DNA from 3 places in the Stenotrophomonas sp. STEN020 genome. Region 3 is predicted to be linked to each of the others. Evidence: predicted binding sites of a transcription regulator. Region 3 holds the regulator's gene; each other region holds the start of a gene.
The links. The regulator FliA, encoded in region 3, starts transcription of late flagellar genes. The targets are predictions, from matches to a motif close to TAAAGTTTNNCNNNCNNNGGCCGATAA.
Positions count from the first base shown of each region.

Region 1 (7,908 bases), on a different contig from region 3:
GCAGCTGACCCAGGTCATCCACCACCCAGACCGGCATCGGCAAGCCATCGGCCAATGCACTGAAACGCGCCTCGCTTTCGGCCAGTTCGGTTTCAATCCGCTTGCGCGCGGAGATATCGAACAGAAACACCGCTACCTGGTGCTTGTCCGGCGAGCCGATACGCACCGCTTCCACCGAATACCAGCGCGACGGTTCCGACACCTGACGTTCGAACTGGCTGATGCCGCCCTCGCTGACCACCCGACCAAAGGCCTGAAACCAGTCCGGGTCCATTGCGGGCACCACCTCACTGGCGCGCCGACCGGTGACATTGCTCAGCCCAGTGACTTTCTGGAAACCGGCATTGACCTTGCGGTAGATGAAGTCCACCGCGACGCCGTGTTCAAATACCAGCTCGATCACGCAGAAGCCGCTGGCCACCGCATTGAATACCTCCCGATAGAGGCTGGAACTTTCCAGATCCTCTTCATCCAGAGACAGCAATGACAGGTGTGAGTCCGAGTTGGGGGCAGGCATTGTCGGAAAGGTGAAAGGGCGCGGCAAAGTGGGGAAGATGTGCCAAACAGTCTGGGCGAGAAACCATCCACGCCCTGTGATGATGAACCATCGCTCAATCCGCTACTGCGAACTGGCACCGGGTTCATTGCAGCGTAAAGCTGTCAGTTGCACACTTCCACCATCAAAGTCCTCAGGAGCACGTCATGAAAACACTGACCGTTACCGGACTTGTCCTGGCCTGCCTGCTGGCCGCTGGCGGCGCCGATGCCAAGCCGCGCACCGTTTCCGATCCGCAAGCCCCGCGTGCCCTGCCTGCCGAAGGCCCGGTGCAGGTGCAGTGGACCGACCCGGCCCAGTTCACCGAACTGCGCTACAGCCGCAACCGCTGGGATGCCCAGCGTGGCGACTGGGTGGAGGATCTGGCCGAACACCTGCGCAAGCAGGCCAGCAAGCAGCTGCCGGAAGGGCAGAAGCTGGACGTGACCATCACCGACATCAAACGTGCCGGCGACTACGAGCCGTGGCACGGCCCGCGTCTGGACGACGTGCGCATCATGCGCGACATCTACCCGCCGCGTATCTCGCTGCAGTTCACCCTGACCGACGCCAATGGCCAGATCATCGACCAGGGCGAGCGCAAGCTGTCCGACACCGGCTATCTGCTCAACAGCAGCCTGCCCAACAATACCGACCCGCTGCGTTATGAAAAGCGTCTGCTCAATGATTGGGTACGCCGCGAACTGCAGAACGATCGCAGTACAGCAGGTTTGTAATTCGCAATTGGTAGATTGAAAAAAAGGGCCGCAATGCGGCCCTTTTTGTTTCACCTGTAGTGCCGAGCCATGCTCGGCAGAGGCTTCATCGGTGCTCTTGTAGGAGCGGCGTCAGCCGCGAAGCCCACAGCAACGAAACCGCGGATGTTCCTGCAACCGAATAAACCACCAGATTCACGGCTGACGCTGCTCCTACAAAGAAGGACGTGCTGCATCGCGGCCCCTCTCAGCTTCACCTGTAGTGCCGAGTCATGCTCGGCAGAGGCTTCACCGGCACCGCATCAGCAAAGAGCCAACCCCTCCCCAGCCCTCCCCTCCGCCTTCGACGCAAGGGAGGGAGCAAAAGCATCACTCCGACAAATACACCCGCGGCGTGCGCTTGAGGCTGCACGGCAACCGATAGGCGCTGGTATTGCAGCGCGGTGCCAACTCCGAGATGGTCGGTGCATTGCCCCACAACTGCACGATGCTGCCACGTGCGGCCTGCGGGTGATCAGTCAGATCCACGGTCAGCATATCCATCGATACACGGCCAATCAGTCGCCCCGGTACGCCGTCGATCAACACCGGCGTACCATTGGGTGCGAACTGCGGATAACCATCGGCATAACCCATCGCCACCACACCTACGCGCGTTGGCTTCTCAGCAACAAAACGCGCGCCATAACCCAGCGGCTCGCCAACGGCGAGTTCGCGCACCGCAATCACCCGCGATTGCAGGGTCATCACCGGGCGCAGCTGCGCGGCATGTGGGCTGGGCTGCGGATACAAGGGATCGGCGCCGTACAACATCAAGCCCGGGCGTACCCAGTCACTGCGCACATCCGGCCAACCCAACAGCGCCGGCGAATTGCACAGGCTGGTTTCACCTGCCAAGCCTTCGGTTGCACGGACGAAAACATCGAGCTGTTCGCGGGTGCGGTTGCTGTCCAGCTCATCGGCACGCGCCAGGTGGGTCATCAACACCAGCGGGCCAACCTGCGGCAGTGCGGTCAGGCGTGCATGCGCATCGCGGAATTCCTCCGGCGACAAACCCAAACGGTGCATGCCGCTGTCCAGCTTCAACCAGATCCGCAGGGTGGCATCGGTGTTGAATGCCTCCACTGCTTCCAGCTGCCACGACGTTGCCACCACCACCCAGAAATCGTGCTCGACGATCAGCGGCAGTTCGGCCGCATCGAAGAAGCCTTCCATCAGCAGGATCGGGCCACGGATACCCGCCTGACGCAGCTCCAGCGCTTCTTCGATGCAGGCCACGCCGAAACCATCGGCCTCGTCCTGCAGCGCGCGTGCGCATTTCACCGCGCCATGACCGTAGGCATCAGCCTTGATGATCGCCAGCGCCTTGCCACCGCCGAGTTGGCGAGCCAGCCGGTAGTTGTGGCGCAGTGCGTCCAGGTCGATCAGTGCCTGTGCCGGGCGCATCAGTGCTGGCCCTTGCCGTAGCGGAAGATATCCAGGCCTTCGGTGCTGATCTGCGGCTTTTTGCCGCTCATCAGATCGGCCAGGTAACGGCCGGAGCCGGCCGCCATGGTCCAGCCCAGGGTGCCGTGCCCGGTATTGAGGAACAGGTTGCTGTACGGGGTTGCGCCGATCACCGGGGTGCCGTCCGGGGTAGCCGGGCGCAGGCCGGTCCAGAAGCTGGCCTGCGACAGGTCGCCGCCATCCGGATACAGGTCCTTGACCACCTTCTCCAGCGTGGCGCGACGACGAGGTTCCAGCGACAGATCGAAACCGGCCACCTCGGCCATGCCGCCGACGCGGATGCGGTCCTCGAAGCGGGTGATGGCGATCTTGTAGCTCTCGTCGAGGATGGTCGAGTTCGGCGCCATCGCCGCGTTGGTGATCGGCAGGGTCAGCGAGTAACCCTTCAGCGGATACACCGGCAGCTGCATGCCCAGCGGTGCCAACAGCTGCGGCGAGTAGCTGCCCAGCGCGAGCACGTAGTGATCGGCGGTCTCGAGCTTGCCGTTGATGCGCACACCGGTGATGCGGTCGCCATCGGACTGGATCGAGGCGATGTCCTGGTCGAAGCGGAATTCGACGCCTGCGGCTTCGGCCAGCGCCGCCAGCTTGTTGGTGAACAGCTGGCAGTCGCCGGTCTGGTCTTCGGGCAGGCGCAGCGCGCCGACCAGCATCTCGGTCTTGCCGGCCAGCGCCGGCTCAACCCGGGCGATGCCCTGGCGGTCCAGCACTTCGTAGGGCACGCCGTATTCGCGCAGCACCTCGATGTCCTGCGCGGCGGCATCCAGCTGCTGCTGGGTGCGGAACAACTGGGTGGTGCCCAGCTGGCGGCCTTCGTAATCAATACCGGTGGCGGCGCGCAGCTCGTTGATGCAGTCACGGCTGTAGTCGGACACCCGCACCATGCGCGCCTTGTTGACCGCATAGCGGGCCGAGGTGCAGTTGCGCAGCATCTGCCACAGCCAGCGGTACTGGGCAATGTCGGCGGTGGGTCGGATCGCCAGCGGCGCGTGTTCTTCGAACAGCCACTTGATCGCCTTGAACGGCACGCCCGGGGCTGCCCACGGCGAGGTGTAGCCGAAGGACAACTGGCCGGCATTGGCAAAGCTGGTTTCCAGCGCCGGGGCCGGCTGCCGATCCACCACGGTGACCTCAAAGCCGGCCTGCCGTAGATACCAGGCACTGGTCGTGCCGATCACACCGCTGCCAAGCACCAGAACGCGCATTTTCATTCTCCGGACCACATCATTCCCTGCGCACGGGTGGGCAGGGGCTAGGAACCGCGCAGTATATTCAGGGTCAACCAGTGTTTTTAGCTGTATTGATATGCCTGATCAGGGTAATTTCCTGTTTCGTTCATCATAAGCAGAGCCGCCATGGCCACCCGCAGCCGCGAACTGGACAAGATCGACCGCAAGATCCTGCGCATCCTGCAGCAGGAGGGGCGTATCTCCTTCACCGAGCTGGGCGAGCGCGTCGGCCTGTCGACCACGCCCTGCACCGAGCGCGTGCGCCGGCTTGAACGCGAAGGCGTGATCACCGGCTACTACGCGCGGCTGGACCCCGCCTCGGTCAAGGCCAGCCTGCTGGTGTTCGTGGAGATCAGCCTGGCCTACAAATCCGGCGACATCTTCGAGGAGTTCCGGCGCGCGGCGCTGAAGCTGCCCAACGTGCTGGAATGCCATTTGATGTCAGGGGATTTCGACTATCTGCTGAAAGCGCGCATCAACGAAATGGCCTCCTACCGCAAGCTGCTGGGCAGCACCTTGTTGACCTTGCCGCACGTACGCGAATCCAAGAGCTACATCGTGATGGAAGAAGTGAAAGAGACCCTGTGCCTGCCAATCGAGTAGTGCCGAGCCATGCTCGGCAGGGGTTCTACCAGCAATCCCACCATGTAGCGCCGAGCCATGCTCGGCAGAGGCTCTACCGGTAATGCCCGATTGCCGAGCATGGCTCGGCACTACAAAAACGCTCTATCGGTAAAGCCTCTGCCGAGCATGGCTCGGCACTACCCGCCAAAGCCTCTGCCGAGCATGGCTCGGCACTACAGGTTCAGCGTGTGCCTGCTGGCGGCGGCACTACCTGCTGACCCAGACCGCTGGGCACGGTGTCGTAGTACCGGTTGGTGCGGGTATCCAATACCCGGCCAGGACTGGTCTGGCGCATCTGTGGCGCCGGCTGGCCCTTGCTGTCGTAGATCGGCCGCACGGGCTGCGCTGGCTGGGTGATCGGCTTCACCTTCGGTGTCGGTTTGGGCTTGGTGACCGGCTGTGACGGGAGCGGCGGCGCATCCTCGTACCGCTTGTCGGATGGCACCGCTACCGGCGGCGGCGAAGGCGGCGGCAGCGTCACCGGGCGCGTAGCGGTCGGTGGCGGTGGCTGCTGCAATTGCGCCTGTGCGAACAACGGCACGATCGCCAGCACGGCCAGCGTCAGACTTGTCATCCGTTTCATCGGCATCTCCCGTTCGTCCACCTGCCGAGCATGCGCCGGCCTAGCTTGCGCCGCCATGAATGCGCCCTTGGACTGGCCACTGCCCGCCCCTACCATTGATATCTGTCCCACGGATGCAGCGCCATGACCGCCTTCGACCTCACCCCTCCCAGCAACACCGAACGTGACGCCCTGATCGCCGGGCTCAGCAGCGAGGAACAGCGCGTGCTGCTGCATCACGGCACCGAGGCGCCGTTCTGCGGCGTGTTCCTGGATAACAAGCGTGACGGCGTGTACTGCTGCCGCCTGTGTGCGCTGCCACTGTTCCGTTCCAGCACCAAGTTCGACTCGGGCACTGGCTGGCCGAGCTTCTTCGCGCCGTTCGATCCGGCGCATGTGCGCGAGATCCGCGACATCAGCCACGGCATGATCCGTACCGAGATCGTCTGCGCACGTTGTGGCAGCCACCTGGGCCATGTGTTCCCGGATGGGCCGCCGCCGACCTTTGAACGGCATTGCTTGAACTCGGTGTCGCTGGGGTTTGTCGAGAACGGCCAGCCGTATCCGGACCCGCTGCAGCGTGGTGGTGCCGAGGCAGGGCCAGCAGCATAGGCAAGCGCGTCACCTGTAGTGCCGAGCCATGCTCGGCAGAAGCATTCCCTGTAGTGCCGAACCGTGCTCGGCAGGGGCTCCACTAGTAAAGCTTCAGCCGAGCATGGCTCGGCTCTACAGGGTTAGCTGCACCCAGCCGAGCATGGCTCGGCTCTACAGAAGCCGGGGCTCGCCGCCCGGCCTACAGATTTTCCGCTGACGGCCGACAACGGGATATCCCCTCCCCTTGTCTGCCCCCATGCTTATCATCGTCGGCCTGCTCGTTGTCATTTTCGCTGTCCTGGGCGGCTACGTCGGTGCGCATGGCCGCCTGGGCGCGCTGTGGCAGCCCTACGAGCTGGTGATCATCGGCGGCGCCTCGTTCGGCGCGTTCCTGATCGCCACCCCGCTCAAGACCGTCAAGCAGACCTTGCGGGCCACGCTCAGCGTGTTCAAGGGCCCGCAGTACAAGCAGCAGGACTACCTGGATGTGCTCAGCCTGCTCTATGAACTGCTCAACAAGGCCCGCCGCGAAGGCTTCATGGCGCTGGAAGAACACGTAGAGAACCCGCACGACAGCGCGGTATTCGCCAACTACCCGAAGGTGCTGGCCGACCACCATCTGCTGGACTTCATCACCGACTGCCTGCGGCTGATGATCGGCTCCAACATCGAGCCGCATGAGCTGGAACCGCTGCTGGAACTGGAACTGGAAAAACACCACCACGAGGCGATGGAACCGGCCCACGTGCTCAACAAGGTCGCCGATGGCCTGCCCGGCTTCGGCATCGTTGCTGCGGTATTGGGCATCGTGATCACCATGGGCTCGATCGGTGGCGACATCAAGGAAGTAGGCGCCCACGTGGCCGGCGCGTTGGTCGGCACCTTCCTCGGCATCCTGCTGGGTTATGGCTTCGTCGGTCCGCTGGCCGCGGCGCTGGAAGCCCGCGCCGAGCAGGACGCACGCATCTACGAATCGGTGAAGACCGCGCTGCTGGCCTGCCTGCGTGGCTACAACCCGAAGATCGCGCTGGAATTCGCCCGCAAGACCGTGCCCTCGGCACTGCGCCCGGGCTTCAGCGATTTCGAGCAGCACCTGAAGTCGATCAAGTAAGGCGCGCACCATGACCGAGACCAAACCCACGGTGATCGTACGCCGGGTGAAGAAAGTCCAAGGCGGCGGCCACCACGGCGGTTCGTGGAAAGTGGCCTACGCCGACTTCGTCACCGCGATGATGGCTTTCTTCATGGTGCTGTGGCTGATGGCCGCCACCACCAAGCCAGAGCGCGCGGCGATTTCCGAATACTTCCGCAACCCCAGCCCGTTGGCCGGTAGCAGCAGTACCCCGGCGCCGGGCATGGCCGGGCCTGGCGGCGCCAGCACCTCGATGATCAAGCTGGGCGGTGCCACCGATGTATCGCGCGGCAACAGCAATGATCCCTTCCAGAACCAGCAGGAAGCGGTACCCTCGCCGGTACAGGAGCGCGAGCGCGACAAGCAGCGCCTGGAAGCACTGAAGCAGGAGCTGCAGGAAGCGATCAGCAAGAGCCAGGCGCTGGAGCCTTTCAAGGACCAGCTGCTGCTCGACATCACCCCGGAAGGCCTGCGCATCCAGATCGTGGACAAGCAGAACCGGCCGATGTTCGACCTCGGCAGCGCGCGCCTGATGCCGTATACGCAGACCATCCTGGTGGAGCTGTCGCGCTACATCAACCAGGTGCCCAACCACATCAGCCTCACCGGCCATACCGACACCACCGCCTATTCCACCCAGGTGGGCTACGGCAACTGGGAACTGAGTGCGGACCGCGCCAACGCCGCGCGGCGGGCGCTGCTGGAAGGCGGCATGGACCCGGCCAAGGTGGCGCGGGTGGTCGGGTTGGCGTCCTCGGTGCTGTTCGACAAGACCAATCCGCAGAACCCGATCAACCGCCGTATCAGCATCGTGGTGATGAGCCAGGAAGCCGAAGCGGCGGCGCTGAACCAGGCCGACAGCCTGCCGGTACCGGTGGCCACCGTCGTCCCGGCGGCCGCTGCTACGGCCCCGGCTGATGGTGTCAGCGACGGCCCCGGTTGAGCCCTGTTCCGGCAGCAGGGGCCCGCTGCGCCTACAATGGGCGTCGTTTTCCTATCAGCCGAACAAC
Region 1 covers NZ_JBRREI010000084.1:4,493-12,400, forward strand. The annotation lists gene ACVOLZ_RS21170 (ATP-binding response regulator) at 1-517, opposite strand, end outside; gene ACVOLZ_RS21175 (DUF3016 domain-containing protein) at 703-1,272, shown strand; gene alr (alanine racemase) at 1,621-2,697, opposite strand; gene ACVOLZ_RS21185 (D-amino acid dehydrogenase) at 2,697-3,962, opposite strand; gene ACVOLZ_RS21190 (winged helix-turn-helix transcriptional regulator) at 4,113-4,589, shown strand; gene ACVOLZ_RS21195 (classical arabinogalactan protein 4) at 4,792-5,193, opposite strand; gene msrB (peptide-methionine (R)-S-oxide reductase MsrB) at 5,317-5,784, shown strand; gene motA (flagellar motor stator protein MotA) at 6,023-6,877, shown strand; gene motB (flagellar motor protein MotB) at 6,888-7,841, shown strand.
Region 1: the regulator FliA is predicted to act here: its motif matches at 5,967-5,993, upstream of motA (flagellar motor stator protein MotA).

Region 2 (7,908 bases), 180 kb from region 3:
CCCGACGACAGGCGCTGGATGGTGGTGGCCAACGAACTGCCGCTGGTGCTCAGGTTGCGCTGAGCATTCAACGACATCGTGTTGGTGTTGATGACTTGTGCCATGAGGAGGGGTCCTTGAGCGGTTGCACGTACGGTGGGTTAGGCGGTCCTGACGTGCTTCAGGAGCGACTCATGTCAGCGCTGCAGAAGGCTGAGCACGTTCTGTGGAACCTGGTTGGCCTGGGCCAGCATGGCCGTACCGGCCTGCTGCAGGATCTGGGTGCGGGTGAGTTCGGCGGTTTCCTTGGCGAAGTCGGTATCGCGGATGCGGCTGCGCGATGCGGACAGGTTTTCCGAGGAGGTCTGCAGGTTGGCGACCACCGAGGTGAAACGGTTCTGGATGGCGCCAAGGTCGGCGCGCACGCTGTTGACCGACTCCAGTGCCTTGTCGACGATGCCCAGCGCCTTCTGCGCGCCCACATAGTCGGAAACGTTCAGGGCCGCGACGTAGGTAGAGGTGGCGGTGGCTGCCACCGAGGTGGGGGCGGCAGCGGTGGAAGCGGTGAGGCCGAGCGCGGCGCTGGCGCTGATCACCAGATCGCGGTCTGCCTGAACCGGGGTCAGCTTCAGTGCGTAGGTGTCCGGGGTGCCGGTGGTGGTGACAACCTCGGCGTAGACGCCGGCCTCACCGATCTTGGAGTTGATCTGTGCGGCGGCCGAGGAGGCCAGCTCATTGGTGGTGCCGCCAGTGATGTCGCCGATGGTGACACCGTTGATCGTCAGCCCGGCGACCGTGGTCGGGGCAGCAATCGCGGGGAGGGTGCCGCCGGTGCTGGCTGCCGCGAACTTGCTGTTGCCCAGCGAATCAGCCTTGGCATTGACCACGCTGTCGATGGCGATGGACTGGCCGGCGTTGGCACCGACCTGGAACAACTGGCTGGTGAAGCTGCCGTCCAGCAGCTTGGTGCCGTTGAAGTCGGCCTGCTTGGCGACGCGGTCGATTTCGCTGACCAGCTGGGTCACTTCTGCTTGCAGAGCCTTGCGGTCGGTCGCCGAATTGGTGGCGTTGGAGGCCTGTACGGCCAGCTCGCGGATGCGCTGCAGGTTGTTGCCGACTTCACTCAGCGCGCCCTCGGCGACCTGGGCCAGCGAAATGCCGTCGTTGGCATTGCGGATGGCGACATCGAGGCCGCGGATCTGGGTGGTGAAGCGCTCGCTGATGGCCAGACCAGCCGCGTCGTCCTTGGCGCTGTTGATGCGCAAGCCTGAGGACAGGCGCTGGATGGTGGTGGCCAGAGAGCTGCCGCTGCTGCTCAGGTTGCGCTGAGCGTTGAGTGACATCGTGTTGGTGTTGATTACTTGTGCCATGGGTCGTCTCCCTTATGGAATCCCGTTGGTGAAGCGAAGTGCCGCCGTTGTTTTGTTTTTTCGGTCGTGCATATCGCTGGTGCAAAAGGAATAACGGCGCGCTGTCAACAACCTTTAGAAGGGAATTTCGTTTGCTTCCACGCGGTGCGCTGACGCCATTGCCAAACCCACCGGAAAAGCGAAGACGAAAGGCTGGATGCGGGGCGCTGCGCCCAGCCGCCTGGGTATCTGCGGGGTGGCGGATCTGCTCAGGCGGGTGCGCTTAGCGGCATGGAAGAACGGTACTTGAGCCAAAACGCAGAAAGGCCGCGATGCTGTGGCGTCGCGGCCTTTGGTGAACACGGTGTGGTTTGGCGGCTGGGGTCAGCCCAGGCGGCTGAACAGCGACATCTGCTGCATCTGCATGAAGATGGTCTGTGCCGCCTGCAAGGCGGTGCTTTCAAGTTGGTATTCGCTGATGGCGGCGGCGTAGTCGAGGTCGCGCAGTTGCGAGAGCGTGCCTTTGATCGTCACGTTATTGGCTTCGCGCATCGCTGATGCATCGTCCAGGGTCTTGAGCTGGGCACCGCCGGAGGCGCGGGCGTCGATCATGCGTTCCGAGGCACGGGCGACATCCCGCAGCGCGCCTTGCAGCAGGTTCTGCTGTGCCGCCATCTGCGCAGGCGTGCCGGTGTCGCTGTTCAGCGTGTTTATCAAACCATCCAGTGTGGCGAAGATGTCGCGGCTGGTGGCAGGTTGCACGTTGAAGCTGTCGCCGGCTGCGGCGTTGCCGTCGATGTGCAGACGCACGCCGTTGACCACAATATCCTCACCACTGGACGTGGTGCCGGTAGCGGTGACATTACCCCCCGCATCAAGTACTTCGTACTGGTCGGTAGCTGTAAAGCGGACGCTGAACGCGGTGCCGTCCCAACCGCCACTGCCATCACGGCCTACGTTGGTCAGTACTGCTGTGCCGGTATTGCCGGCGTTTGCCGCGGCATCCACTGCGCCATCGCCCGTGGGTATCCGCAGGAACACCTCGCTGCCGGGCAGCGCGTCCTTGGCGTAGGTGTCAGGCGCAACCTCTACCTGCCGCTGGGTCTGGTCGCCGCTGTAGACCACGTTGCCATTGACCATGCTGAAAGGTGGGCTGCCATCCTGGGTGCCGCCAAAGACATAGCGCCCGGTGCCGTCGGTGGCGTTGGCCAGCGCCAACAAACCATCGCGGATGGAGCTGATTTCGGCGACCAATGTCTTCTTGTCAGCGGCGGCTAGCCCGGGATTGTTGGCGTAGATGGTGAGTTCGGTTACCCGCCCCATCATGTCGTTGACCTGCGCCAAGGTGTTTTCCTGCAGGCCCAGCCGGTTCTGCACGGTACTGCCGTTGAGCTTCATCTGCTCCAGCGCGGCCAGGCTTCGGTCCAGGCCAACCGCGGTGCCGGAGGCGACCGGGTCGTCTTTGGCGGTGATGATTTTCTTGCCGGTAGCCAACTGTTGTTCCAAATGGGCCAGCTTGCGCTGTTTGGAGAGCATCAGGAAGACTGACTGGTCGTAGACCATGTTGCTGGAAATACGGTTGTTCATCTCAGCCCACCGCGCGCAGGATTGTCTGGAACATCGTGTCCGCCGTCGAAATCAACTGTGACGCGGCCTGGTAGGCTTGCTGCAGCCTGAGCATATCTGCGGCCTCTTCATCGAGGTTGACGCCAGACACCGTATCGCGGCTGGCTTGAGCATTGGCATGGATGACCTGCTGGGCTTGCAGCGAATAGTCCGCCGCACGGGCGGCCGAGCCCACCTGGGTGGTCAGCCCCCCCAGCGCGCCGTTGAGCGTCACGGTGCCACCGCTGAAGGCTTTCATGTCTTCTACGCCGGCAAGTTGCGAGGCATTGCCGTTGTCGCTGGAGCCGGCTGCGGTCTTGCCGATGTTGAAGCTGTCGCCGGTGGCTGGCTTGCCGTCCAGCACCACACTCCAGCCATTGGCGCTGATGGTCTGGCCGGGTGTGTACGGGAACGGCCCCGTGCCATCGATGGTGTACTGATTGGCGCTGGTGAACTGAATACTGGCCGGGTTGAGCAGCGCAGGGTTGGCAGCGTCGAGTACGTCGAGCTTGCCCAATACACCGCTGCCGGAATTGGACAGGTTGCCGGAGCCCCTGATCGGGTTGGCTGCGGCAACACGCGAAGGGTCAGTGATGGCAACCGACAAGCCGTTGGTGGCAGCGGCCGTTGGCTGCAGCAGATAGCGGTCGTTGGCTGAAGGTGTGCCGCTGACCACTAACTGCACGCCATTGACCACGAACGGGTCCGCTGCGGTGCCGGTGCCCGTCATCGGCACACCTGCACCGGTGTCGGCGCGATTGGCTTCCCAATTGGTGCCATTGAACTTGAGCAGCAGGTTCTGGCCATCCAACGCGGATAGATCGCCATAGCTTGCGGTCAGCGTGGCGTTGCCAGCGTTGCTGCTGTGTCCGCTGATCTGGGGGGGGGCGAGATTGAAAAAATCGGTGCCCATGTCGCCGTACAGGTCCATGCCTTCGCGATGGGCCTGGTTGAACGTCTGGGCCATGCCGACAGCAATGCGACCGAGCTCGGCCTGAGCCGGTGTCAGCACGGAATCGCGCACTTCCAGCAGGCCACCAATCTGGCCACCCATGGCTTTGCTGTCCATGGTCACGGTCATGCTCTGGGTTTTGATCGCCAACTGCAGGCGCTCTGGACGATAGGGATCGACCGCGGTAGTGACCTGCGATGCATTGTTGCCGACTACAAGGGCGTGGCCGCCAGCCGAGTAGACGTTCATGACACCGCCGTCCTGGATCACCGCCGTGCCACCGGTGAAGCCCACCAACTGCGAAACCAGCTGATCGCGACGATCCAGCAAATCCGGGGCGGCCGCCGCAGCGTTGCTGCCAACAGCGGCGTTGAGCTGGGCGATCTCGCTCGCTAATCGATTGACCTCAGTCGCCGCTGACAGCAAGCCGTTGTTGACCTCGCTGTTCAGTGAGTCGAGGTTGTTGGTGAGTTGTTTGAAGCGCGTAACCAACGTATTGGCACTGTCCAGCACATTGCGCCGGTCTGCGGCGCCCGATGCATTGGCCGACAAGCCACTGATTGAGTCGAAGAAGTTGGACCACACACCAGTAACCCCGGTGGCGGGATCCGAAAACAAGGCATCAACGCGGTCGGCCATGCCTGACAGCTGTTGCAGTCGCGCCAATTCGCCATTGCTGTCCAGCAGGCGCGATATCGCCAGCTGATCGGCTACGCGGCGGATATCGGTGATCTTGGTGCCGTTACCCACATCGCCGTAACCGACGTTGGTAGGATCTTGCGTCGCAAAATCGACCTTCTGCCGGCTGTAACCTTCGGTCTTGATGTTGGCCACATTGTGGCTGACGGTGGCCAATGCGCGCTGGAAAGCAAGCAGGGCACTCGTACCGGTGGAAAGAACATTAGACATGGACGGCTATCTCAACGACGGGTGATGCCGGCAAAGCCGGCGTTACTGGCAAAGGTCTGGCCCAGTCGCGCCCCGGCATCGCCGATGGCGGCGACTGCGCGCTCGATGGTGGGGCCAGCAGCAATGGCGGCGATCTTGGCGGCGTAGGCTGGATCAGTCGCATAGCCGGCGCGCTGCAGGCCTTGGGCGAAGCTGCGCACATCGCTGCCGGCGCTGAGTGCGGCCTGGTAGCGTGGGCTGGTCTTCAGCATGCGGACGTAGTCGCCAAAGCTCTCCGCCATCGAACCGTAGGCGCGGAAGCTGGCGGTCTCGTTGCGGCGCTGGCCGTTGACGTATTCGTGGGTGCCGGTGGTGGCGCGTTCGCCACTCCAACCGGTTGCCTTGATGCCGAACAGGTTGTGGCTGCTATCACCGTTATCGCGTTTGATATGGCGCTTGCCCCAGCCGGTTTCCAGTGCAGCCTGGGCGACCAGTGCGCGCGGATCGACACCGAGTTCGCGCGCAGCGCGTTCGGCATGCGGCCAGATGCTTGCGACGAAGCCTTCCGGGGTGTGCTTGCCGAGCTTGTTGGCAGCGACGTTGGCGGTGGTGGTATCAACCGCATCCCCACGCTCTGCCGCCGAGACATTGCTCCAGCGGTCGTTGCTCATCGCCCAATCGGCTGGCTGTGCAGCCACTGCAGTGTCCTGGTACGGGTTGGCATTGTTCAACGAGGCATGGAAGCTGCTGCTGTCACGGCCGGCAATCAGATCCAGTGCTTGTGCCTGCGGTGCCATGTAGGTGGACTGGTCATTGATGTTCAGCGAAGACAGTGGGTCCTCGCCGATTGCCGGCGCTGCACTCAGTGGCAGACCAGTGGCAGCGGGAGCGGCCAATTGATAGGCACGTGCTGCGGCGGCTGGCTTGATACTGGGATCTACCGGCGCCGTTGCAGCACCTTCTGTGCCGCCCAACTGACGCGCAATCATGGCCGACAGGCCGAGCCCGCGACCGCGCGTCATCGCCTCGGCAATACGTTGGTCGTACATCTCGCGGAACATCTGGTTTTCGCCCGGGAACAGCGAATCGCCGAAGCTGGCATCGCGCATGCTCTTGACCAGCATCTGTGCGAATTGGCCTTCCAGCTGGCGTGCAACCTTGTCGATCTTCGCCGGATCATTGGCGATGGCCGGATTCAGTTCCAGCGAAGGCGCGGCGATACGCATGTCAGATCACCTCAAGGTCGGCAGTCAATGCGCCGGCCTGCTTGAGGGCTTCCAGGATCGCGATCAGGTCACCCGGTGCCGCGCCAACTTCGTTGACCGCACGAACGATCTCGTCCAGGGTCGCGCCGCCATCAAAGCGGAACATGCGGCTGCCTTCGTTGCTGGCCGTGATTGTGGACTGTGGCGTGGCGACGGTCTGGCCACCGCCAAAGGCATTGGGTTGGCTGACCTGGGTCGATTCGCTGACGGTCACCGTCAAGGAACCGTGCGAGATCGCTGCTGGACTGACCCGCACCTGCGAGCCGATGACCACGGTGCCGGTACGCGAGTTGACCACGATACGAGCCGGCGCAGTGCCAGGCGAAAGCTCGACGTTCTCAATACGCGCCAGCATGCCGATGCGCGCACCGGGGTCAGTCGGTGTCTGCACCGAAACCGTACCGCCATCAACCGCACGCGCCGCACCTTCACCGAAGGTGGCATTGAGGGCATTGACCATCCGCGAGACGGTGGTGAAGTCGTTCTGGTGCAGGTTCAAGGTGATATCGCCACCGCCAGCGAACACGTCAGGCAGCGCACGTTCAACGGTGGCGCCATTGGGAATGCGGCCAGCGCTTGGAATATTCACCGAAACACGCGAGCCGTCCTTGCCCTGCGCGCCAAAACCGCCGACCACCAGATTGCCTTGGGCGATGGCATACACCTGCCCATCGATACCTTTCAGCGGCGCCATCAGCAATGCACCGCCGCGCAGCGAGACGGCGTTGCCGATCGAGGAGACGGTGATGTCGATGGTCTGGCCGGGCTTGGCGAACGGCGGCAGCTCAGCATGGATTGCCACTGCTGCGACGTTCTTCAACTGCGGATTTACATTGGACGGAACATTGACGCCCAACTCGCCCAGCAGATTCTTCAAACTCTGCACGGTGAACGGTGCCTGGCTGGTGCGGTCACCGCTGCCATCCAGGCCAACCACCAGGCCGTAGCCGACCAGCGCATTGCCGCGCACGCCGCCGACCTGGGCCAGATCCTTGATCCGCTCTGCATGGGCGGGCAGGGCGGCAGCCAATGCCAGCGCAGCCAGGGCGAGGGGACGCATGAAAGAGAAAGTCTTCATCACAGTGCTCAGAACAGCGCAAACGCTGAATTGAAGAAGCGGCCCAGCCAGCCCATCGCATTGGACTGCGCCACTGCGCCGCGACCGCCATAAGCGATGCGTGCGTCGGCAACCTTGCTGGAGGAAATGGTGTTGTCCGGGTTGATATCCGCAGCACGTACGACACCCTGGATCTGCACCAGTTCGTCGCCTTGATTGAGGCGAAGATTCTTCTGCCCCTGTATGACCAGGTTGCCGTTGGGCAGGCGCTGGATCACGGTGACAGTGACGCTACCCTGCAGGCGGTTGCTCTGCGCGCTATTGCCCTTGCCGCCAAAGTCGCGCTCGGCAGATGCCGAGGCACCCAGAATGTCTTTGCCGCCCAAGGTGACTGGCGCGCCAAACAACGTCGGCGTGCCGACATCAACGCTGGATTTCTTGCTTATCGCTGTGGTGGCGGTGGTGGTGGCCATGGTGTTTTCGACCAAGGTGATGGTCAGCAGGTCACCGACATCACGCGCGCGCCGATCGCCATACAGATTCAAGCCCGGACCGGCCGCGTAGATCGCGCCAGCGGTCGGCGCCGCGGCCTGCACGACGATGGGCTGGATCGGCGCCATCGGTGCATACGGACGCACGTCGCCGGCCAGCGTGCAGCCGCCGATCAAGGCCGCGCACATGGCGATGGAAAGTTGGCGCAGGAGTGGGGTGCTGCTCATGACGGTATCCCTTGGCGACCAATCAGACGTTGTTGTTGAGGTAGCCGAGCATCGAGTCGGTGGTGGAGATAGCCTTGGCGTTCATTTCGTAGGC
Region 2 covers NZ_JBRREI010000001.1:283,596-291,503, forward strand. The annotation lists gene ACVOLZ_RS01155 (flagellin) at 1-104, opposite strand, end outside; gene ACVOLZ_RS01160 (flagellin) at 177-1,349, opposite strand; gene flgL (flagellar hook-associated protein FlgL) at 1,713-2,915, opposite strand; gene flgK (flagellar hook-associated protein FlgK) at 2,917-4,794, opposite strand; gene flgJ (flagellar assembly peptidoglycan hydrolase FlgJ) at 4,806-5,999, opposite strand; gene ACVOLZ_RS01180 (flagellar basal body P-ring protein FlgI) at 6,001-7,116, opposite strand; gene flgH (flagellar basal body L-ring protein FlgH) at 7,125-7,814, opposite strand; gene flgG (flagellar basal-body rod protein FlgG) at 7,837-7,908, opposite strand, start outside.
Region 2: the regulator FliA is predicted to act here: its motif matches at 1,440-1,466, upstream of ACVOLZ_RS01160 (flagellin).

Region 3 (7,908 bases):
GCTGTCCACCGTGGCCCGCGTGCTGCAGAACCTGCTGATCGAGCGCATTCCGATCCGCCAGCTGCGCAAGATCGCCGAAGCGCTGGTCGAAGCCGCACCGGTCACCCAGGACCCCGCCGCGCTTACGGCCTCGGTACGCGGAGCGCTGGGCCGCTTCATCGTGCAGGAAATCGCCGGCTCCTCGCCGGAGCTGCCGGTGTTCACCCTCAACCCGCAATTGGAACGCGTCTTGCAGGAGTCAACACAAGGCAATGGCGCCGCACTGGAACCTGGTCTCGCCGAACGCCTCCATCAAAGCCTTGCCGACTGCGTCGGCAAGCAGGAGGCCCGCAACGAGCCAGCTGTAGTGCTGGTACCGGCCCCGGTCCGCGCCGCGCTGGCGCGCCTGGTCCGCCACAGCGTTCCCTCGCTGTCGGTCCTGGCCTACAGCGAAGTGCCGGAAGACAAACGCCTGAAGCTGGTCGGCACGATCAGCTGAGGCAGCCCGAAAACCGACACCGTCAGCAATGCCGGTGACGGAAACCAGACACCTGCTGCACCGCACCCATTCCGCAAGAAGGAGCCCGCCACGCCATGTTCGACATCGCCAACGCCACTCCTTCGCCGCAGCCTCACTCCCGGTACCAAAGCATGAAGATCAAACGTTTCGTCGCCGCTGACATGCGCACCGCCATGAACCTCGTGCGCAAGGAACACGGCCCCGATGCCGTGATCCTGTCCAACCGCCGGATCGAGGAAGGTGTGGAGATCGTGGCGGCCGCGCACTACGACGAGACCGCAGTTAAGCAGGCGCTGGAAGCCAGCCGCCCGGCACCGCCGGCCCCGGCCAAGCCGCGCAGCGCCGCCGAAGCCATCATGGCCGCGATGACCCGCCGCAAGGCACCGGAACCAGAACCAGTCACCGCCACCACCTCGGCCGTCGCCGCCCTGGCACGTTCGGCGGTTGGCGCCACCGGTCGCTCCATCGACAACAGCATCGAGCTGGCACCGGGCAGCCGCTTCGCCGGCCTGCTCAAGTCCGCCGAAGTCGAACCGGTTGCTCCGCGCGCACCGGTCTCGCAGACGTTCTTCGCCACCCAGCCGGCCAGTGCCGACGAACTGCCGGTGGTGCCGGCTTTCCGTCCGGCCGGCAGCGCCGCTGCGGTCGCTCCGCTGGCCGCCGCACCCGCGGTCACCCAGCAGGCCAGCTTTGCCGACGCCATCGCCGCCGTCACCATCGAGCCGCCTGCTCCGATCGCGCGTGCACGCTTTGTCATCGATCCGCCGATGCCGGAGCCGGAGCTGCTGCAGCCGACCATTGCCGCAGCCATCCCCGCGATTCCTGTCGCACCGGTGTTCAACCCTGTTCCGGTCGCCGTGGCACCCGTCGCAGTCGCGCCCGCAATCGAGGCAATCGCAGCCCCGGTCGCTGCGGTAGCAGCCATCGCCGCCGTCGCTAGCCCGCAGCCAGCGGAAGCGCCGGTCACCCGCGCTGTTGAAACCACCGAAACTGCGGCCGTTGCGGCCAGCTCCCCGGTGAGCGCAGTGACCAGCGCCCCGGTGATCATCGCCCGCGACGACGAACAGCTCAGCCAGCTGCGTCAGGAAGTAGCCGGCATGCGTCATCTGATCGAGCGCGAGATGAACCGCTTCACCGATGAACGCCTGCGCGGCAGCGCGGTGCGCGCCAATGCGCTGGACCTGATGGACGAATACGGCTTCGACGCTGGCCTGGCCCGCGACGTCGCCACCCAGATTCCGGCCGACATCGACCCCAGCCGCGCCCGCGGTCTGATGCTGGGGCTGATTTCCAAGAAGCTGCCGATCGCCCCCGTCGACCCGATGGAAACCGGCGGCGTGATCGCTCTGGTCGGCCCCACCGGTGCTGGCAAGACCACCACCATCGCCAAGCTGGCCTCGCGCTTCGCCGAAGCCCACGCCGCCCGCGACGTGGCCCTGGTCACCACCGATACCCAGCGCATCGGCGCCCGCGAGCAGCTGTACGGCTTCGGCCGCCAGCTCGGCATCGCCGTGCACGAGGCCAATAGCGGCACCGACCTCAACCAGCTGCTGCAGAAGCTGGCCGACTACAAGCTGGTGCTGATCGACACCGCCGGTCTGGGCCAGCGCGACCGCGCCCTCACCGCCCAGCTGCAGTGGCTGCGCGCCGCCGGCCAGATCCGCACCCTGCTGGTGCTGCCGGCCAATACCGCCTTCCAGGACATGGACGAAGTGGTGCGCCGCTTCAGCGCCGCCAACCCGCAGGGCGTGGTGCTGACAAAGCTGGACGAGACCGGCCGCTTCGGTTCGGCCCTGTCGGTGGCAGTCGATCACCGACTGCCGATCACCTGGGTGACCGACGGCCAGGACGTTCCGGAAGACCTTTATCGGGCCTCTGCCGCAAATCTCGTACTTCGCCTTGAAGATTTGCGCCGCGCGGCCGATATGCCCTGCAACACGGAGTTGAACAATGCAGTCGCGTGAGTACGCCAAGCTGACCAACACCTTCCCACTGTCGGCAACCCGGCACGAACCAGCCGGCCCGGTACGCACCATCGCGGTCACTGGCGGCAAGGGCGGTGTAGGTAAAACCAATGTCTCGGCCAACCTGGCCGTGGCACTGGCAGGCATGGGCAAACGTACCCTGCTGCTCGATGCCGACCTGGGCCTGGCCAATATCGACGTGGTGCTGGGCCTGCAGCCCAAGCACACCCTGGCCGACCTGGTCGCCGGGCGCGCCACGCTGGAAGAAGTGATCATCGAAGGCCCGAACGGCGTGCTGGTCGTGCCCGCCGCCTCCGGCCGCCGGCACATGGCCGAGCTGCAGCCGGCAGAGCACGTCGGCCTGGTCAACGTGTTCTCCGAGCTCGAGCGCGAGCTCGATGTGATGATCATCGACACCGCTGCCGGCATCACCGACAGCGTGCTGACCTTCTGCCAGGCCGCCCAGGACACCGTGGTGGTGGTCTGCGACGAGCCGGCCTCGATCACCGACGCCTACGCGCTGATCAAGGTGCTCTCGCGCGAGCGCGGCGTGGACCGCATCCAGGTCGTCGCCAACATGGTCCGCGACCCGAACGAAGGCCGCGCCCTGTACGAAAAGCTGGTGCGGGTCTGCGAGAAGTTCCTGATCGATGTCTCGCTGAACTACCTGGGCTGCGTGCCGCAGGACGACTGGCTGCGCCTTTCGGTGCAGCGCCAGCAGCCGGTGGTCAAGCTCTATCCTTCCGCGCCAGCCTCGCTGGCGATCAACGAAATCGCCCGTCGCACCGCGCGCTGGCAAGCCCCAACCGCCCCGCGCGGCGGCGTTGAGTTCTTCCTGGAACGCATCATCCAGCAGAAGGTGAAGGCATGAACAATGCAGCCGCTCAATACCGTGAAGTCCAGCGCAGCGCGGCCAATGACTGCATCGCCCGCCACGCCGATCTGGTCCGCCGCATCGCCCACCATCTGGCCGCGCGCTTGCCCGCAAGCGTCGAGGTCGATGATCTGATCCAGGCCGGCATGATGGGGCTTATCGAGGCCTCGCGCAGCTATGACGCCGAACAGGGCGCCTCGTTCGAAACCTATGCATCGATCCGCATCCGCGGCTCGATGATCGACGAAATCCGTCGCGGCGACTGGGTACCGCGCTCGGTACACCGCCGCGCCCGCGATGCCGCCGCCACCATCCGTCGCCTCGAACAAAGCACCGGCCGTTCGGCCAGCGCCAGCGAAGTGGCCGAAGCGATGGAGCTGCCGCTGCCCGAATACATGCGCCTGGTCGAAGACGCTTCACGTGGCCAGGTACTTAGCCTGGAATCGCGGATCGAAGACCAGGGCGAGCTGGACACCCCGACCACCGGCGGCCCCAACCCGCAGCAGGTGCTGGAGCGCAGCCAGTTCGGCGCCGAGCTGGGCAAGGCCATCGGCCAACTGCCCGAGCGCGAGCAGCTTGTGCTGTCGCTGTACTACGAGCAGGAATTGAACCTGAAAGAAATTGGCGCGGTATTGGGCGTAAGCGAATCCCGCGTCTGTCAGATCCACGGCCAGGCCACACTGCGTCTGCGTGGCCGACTGAAGATTTTCGAGGCGGCTGACGCCGGCCTCGAAGAACCATGAAGAGGAAAGCCTTTTGAACAAGAACATGCGCATCCTGATTGTTGACGACTTCTCGACGATGCGCCGCATCGTCAAGAACCTGCTCGGCGATCTGGGCTTCACCAACACCGCCGAAGCCGAGGACGGGCATGCCGCGCTGTCACTGCTGCAGAGCCAGCCGTTCGATTTCGTCGTCACCGACTGGAACATGCCGGTGATGACCGGTATCGAGCTGCTCAAGGCGATCCGCAACGACGCCAAGCTCAAGACCCTGCCCGTTCTGATGGTCACCGCCGAAGCCAAGCGCGAGCAGATCATCGAGGCCGCGCAGAGCGGCGTGAACGGCTACATCATCAAGCCGTTCACCGCGCAGACGCTGGAAGAGAAACTCGGCAAGATTTTCGAACGCCTGGCAGCGAGCGCCTGATGAACCAGCTCGGCGAAGCATTGAGCGACAAATCGGCCCTGGTGCAGCGCCTGCAGGACGCACTGGCAGCATTGGAAAGTGGCGACGAAGCTGGTTGGCGCCGGGAAATCGACGCGCTGGCCGCCTTGCGCGCACAGCCGATGATGTCCGGCCTGGGCCGGCTTGCCCGCGAACTGGGCCAGGCACTGGGCGAACTGCCCAGCGTACCCAGCGAAGCTGGCGAGCTGGATGATGCCTGCGCGCGCCTTGACCATGTGGTACAGATGACCGAGCAGGCCACCCATCGCACGCTCGATCTGGCCGAGGAATGCCGCGCGCTGACCGAACGCCTGCGTGCGGACGGGCTGAATGCCGAACAGGGTGAAATCCTTGAACGCATTCGCCACAACCTCACCGAAGTCGCCCTGACCCAGAGCTACCAGGACCTGACCGGGCAGATCATCCGCCGCGTAGTCGGCATCGTCCGTCGGGTGCATGAAGGTTTCGGTGCGCTTGGTCTGCCGCCGCCGGAAGAAGAAGCACGCAACCAGGGCTTGGCTGGGCCGGCCGTCAATGGCCTGGACCGCCATGCCGTGTCGCAGGTGGACGCAGACGATCTGCTCTCGGACCTGGGGCTGTAAGTCATGAGTGCTTTTGCCGACGACATCGCCGCCGACTTCATCCTCGAAGCGCAGGAGATCCTGGATCGCCTCGGCGAACAGCTGGTGACGCTGGAACAGGCACCGCAAGACAGCGAGCAGCTGAACGCCGTATTCCGCGGCTTCCACACCCTCAAAGGCGGTGCCGGTTTTCTGGCGATCCACCCAATGGTGGAACTGTGCCACGCCGCAGAGGAAACCCTCGGCATGGCCCGCGCCGGCAAAGCCGACCTGCTGGCGCACCATTTCGACGCCGCCCAGCAATCGCTGGACTGGCTGCAGGCCATGCTCGACGCAGTGTCATCAGGCACCGAACCGGAGCACGCACCTGCTGCGCTGATCGCACAGTTCGATGTTGGCGCCGCACCAGTGGTCGCAGTCGTGCAAGCGGTCGCTGCACCTGCGGCTGACAGCGACCTGATCAGCGAAGACGAGTTCGAAGCCCTGCTCAACGAACTGCACGGCAGCGGCACCCCCGGTGCCCAGCCGATCGCTGCGGCAAAGCCCGGCGACGACCTGATCGACGAAGACGAATTCGAAGCACTGCTGGACAAGCTGCACGGCGGCGCCGCACCTGGCGCTGTCGCCGTGCAGGCCGTTCCTGCTGCGCCCAAGCCCAAGCCGGCCCCAGCACCCGTCGCACCCGCGCGCCCTGCCGCAGGCGCAGCCAAACCAGCTGCCGCAAAAGCCGCCGAGCCCGAGCACACCGTGCGCGTGGACACCAAGCGACTGGATGCCATCGTCAATCTGATCGGCGAACTGGTACTGGCCCGTAACCGGCTCAAAACTTTGCGCATGCGCCTCAAGGACGAAGAACTTGACCGCGCAGTCTCCACCCTGGATATCGCCACCGCACGCCTGCAATCAGCGGTGATGCGTACCCGCATGCAGCCCGTCGGCAAGGTGTTCTCGCGCTTCCCGAAGGTTGCCCGCGATGTTGCCCGCTCACTGCAGAAGGAAGTCGACCTGGAGTTGATCGGCGCCGATACCGAACTGGACCGCAACCTGGTCGAAGCACTGGCGGATCCGCTGGTGCATCTGGTCCGCAACGCCATCGACCATGGCGTCGAATCGCCAGACCTGCGCGAAGCCCAAGGCAAACCGCGGATGGGCCGCGTACGCCTGTCCGCACAGCAAGAAGGCGACTACGTCAGCATCGAAGTGCAGGACGACGGCGCCGGCATCGACCCGGAGCGCCTGCGTGCCAAGGCCCGCGACAAGGGTTTGCTCGATCCGGAAGCGGCCGCCCGCCTGACCAGCGAGGAGTGCCTGCACCTGGTGTTCCTGCCCGGTTTTTCGACCAAGCAGGAAGTCACCGACATCTCCGGCCGTGGCGTCGGCATGGACGTGGTGCAGTCACGCATCCGCGAACTCAGTGGCCAGATCCAGATCCAATCCGAACTGGGCCGTGGCAGCCGCTTCCTGATCCGCGTACCACTGACCCTGGCGATCCTGCCGACTCTGCTGGTACAGGCCGGCGAAGACGTCTACGCCCTGCCCTTGGCACGGGTGATGGAAGTGCTGCACGCACCGGCCACCTCGCTGGGCTGGTTTGACGGCCGGGCCGTGCTGGATCGCAAGTCGCACACCTTGGCCTTGCTTGATCTGCGCCAATGGCTGGGAGTTACCCCGGCGCCATCGACCTTGTTGACCATCGTCGTGCTGCAGATGGGCGAAGCCCGTTTCGGCCTGGTGGTGGACCAGGTTCGTGGCCGCGAGGAAGTGGTGATCAAGCCGCTACCGCGTGCCCTGCGCGGCCTGAACGGCTATGCCGGCGCCACTTTGATTGGTGATGGACGTATGGCACTGATTCTGGATGTGGATGGGTTGCGTGGAGGCCACGACTAAAGCCAGCAACCGCGCGAAACCTTCCGCACTCGCGATCCCGACCATCCCCTCTCCCGCCTGCGGGAGAGGGTGCCCTGCGAAGTCAGGGCGGGTGAGGGGAGCTTTTTGCTTTTAGCTCTTAAAGCAAAAGCGCCCTCACCCCAACCCCTCTCCCGCGCGCGGGAGAGGGGCTAAAAGAAGCAACGCCGCTCGCCGATTCAAGACCGCTACAACGAGGCCGATATACGCACCATGGACCGACTCAGCATCATTGGACTATTCCTCGCCCTCGCCTCCCTGGTGGGTGGCAGCATCCTCAAAGGCGCTGGCCTGTCCTCGCTGTGGTCACCTGCTGCCTTCGTAATCGTCATTGTCGGCACCCTGGCGGCAATCCTGCTGCACACTTCGCCGGCCGTGTTCAAACACGCGTTCAAGATCGTGCGCTGGGTAATTCGCCCGCCGGCCAGCGACCGCCGCGCGCTGGTCCAGCAGATCGTCGACTGGAGCAATATCGCCCGCCGCCAAGGCCTGCTCGGCCTTGAGCCACAGGTTGAAATGCAGGACGACCCGTTCATCCGCAAAGGCCTGCAGCTGGTGGTCGACGGCGTCGAGCCGGACACCATCCGCCACATGCTGGAAATCGAACTCGGCAGCCAGGAGCAACAGGACCTGGCCGCGACCAAGGTGTTCGAGGGCATGGGCATCTATGCCCCCACCTTGGGCATCATCGGCGCCGTGCTCGGCCTGATCGCGGTGATGAAAAACCTTGCCGACCCGAGCAAGCTCGGCCACGGCATCGCCGCTGCATTCACCGCCACCATCTACGGCATCGCCTCGGCCAACCTGCTGTTCCTGCCGGTGTCGGCCAAGCTCAAGGGCGTGATCGCCAGCAGCTGCCGCGAGCGCGAAATGATCATCGAAGGCTTGATCGCCATTGCCCAGGGCGAGAACCCGCGC
Region 3 covers NZ_JBRREI010000001.1:103,595-111,502, reverse strand. The annotation lists gene flhA (flagellar biosynthesis protein FlhA) at 1-478, shown strand, start outside; gene flhF (flagellar biosynthesis GTPase FlhF) at 631-2,463, shown strand; gene ACVOLZ_RS00435 (MinD/ParA family ATP-binding protein) at 2,450-3,334, shown strand; gene ACVOLZ_RS00430 (RNA polymerase sigma factor FliA) at 3,331-4,080, shown strand; gene cheY (chemotaxis response regulator CheY) at 4,094-4,486, shown strand; gene ACVOLZ_RS00420 (protein phosphatase CheZ) at 4,486-5,106, shown strand; gene ACVOLZ_RS00415 (chemotaxis protein CheA) at 5,110-6,972, shown strand; gene ACVOLZ_RS00410 (flagellar motor protein) at 7,204-7,908, shown strand, end outside.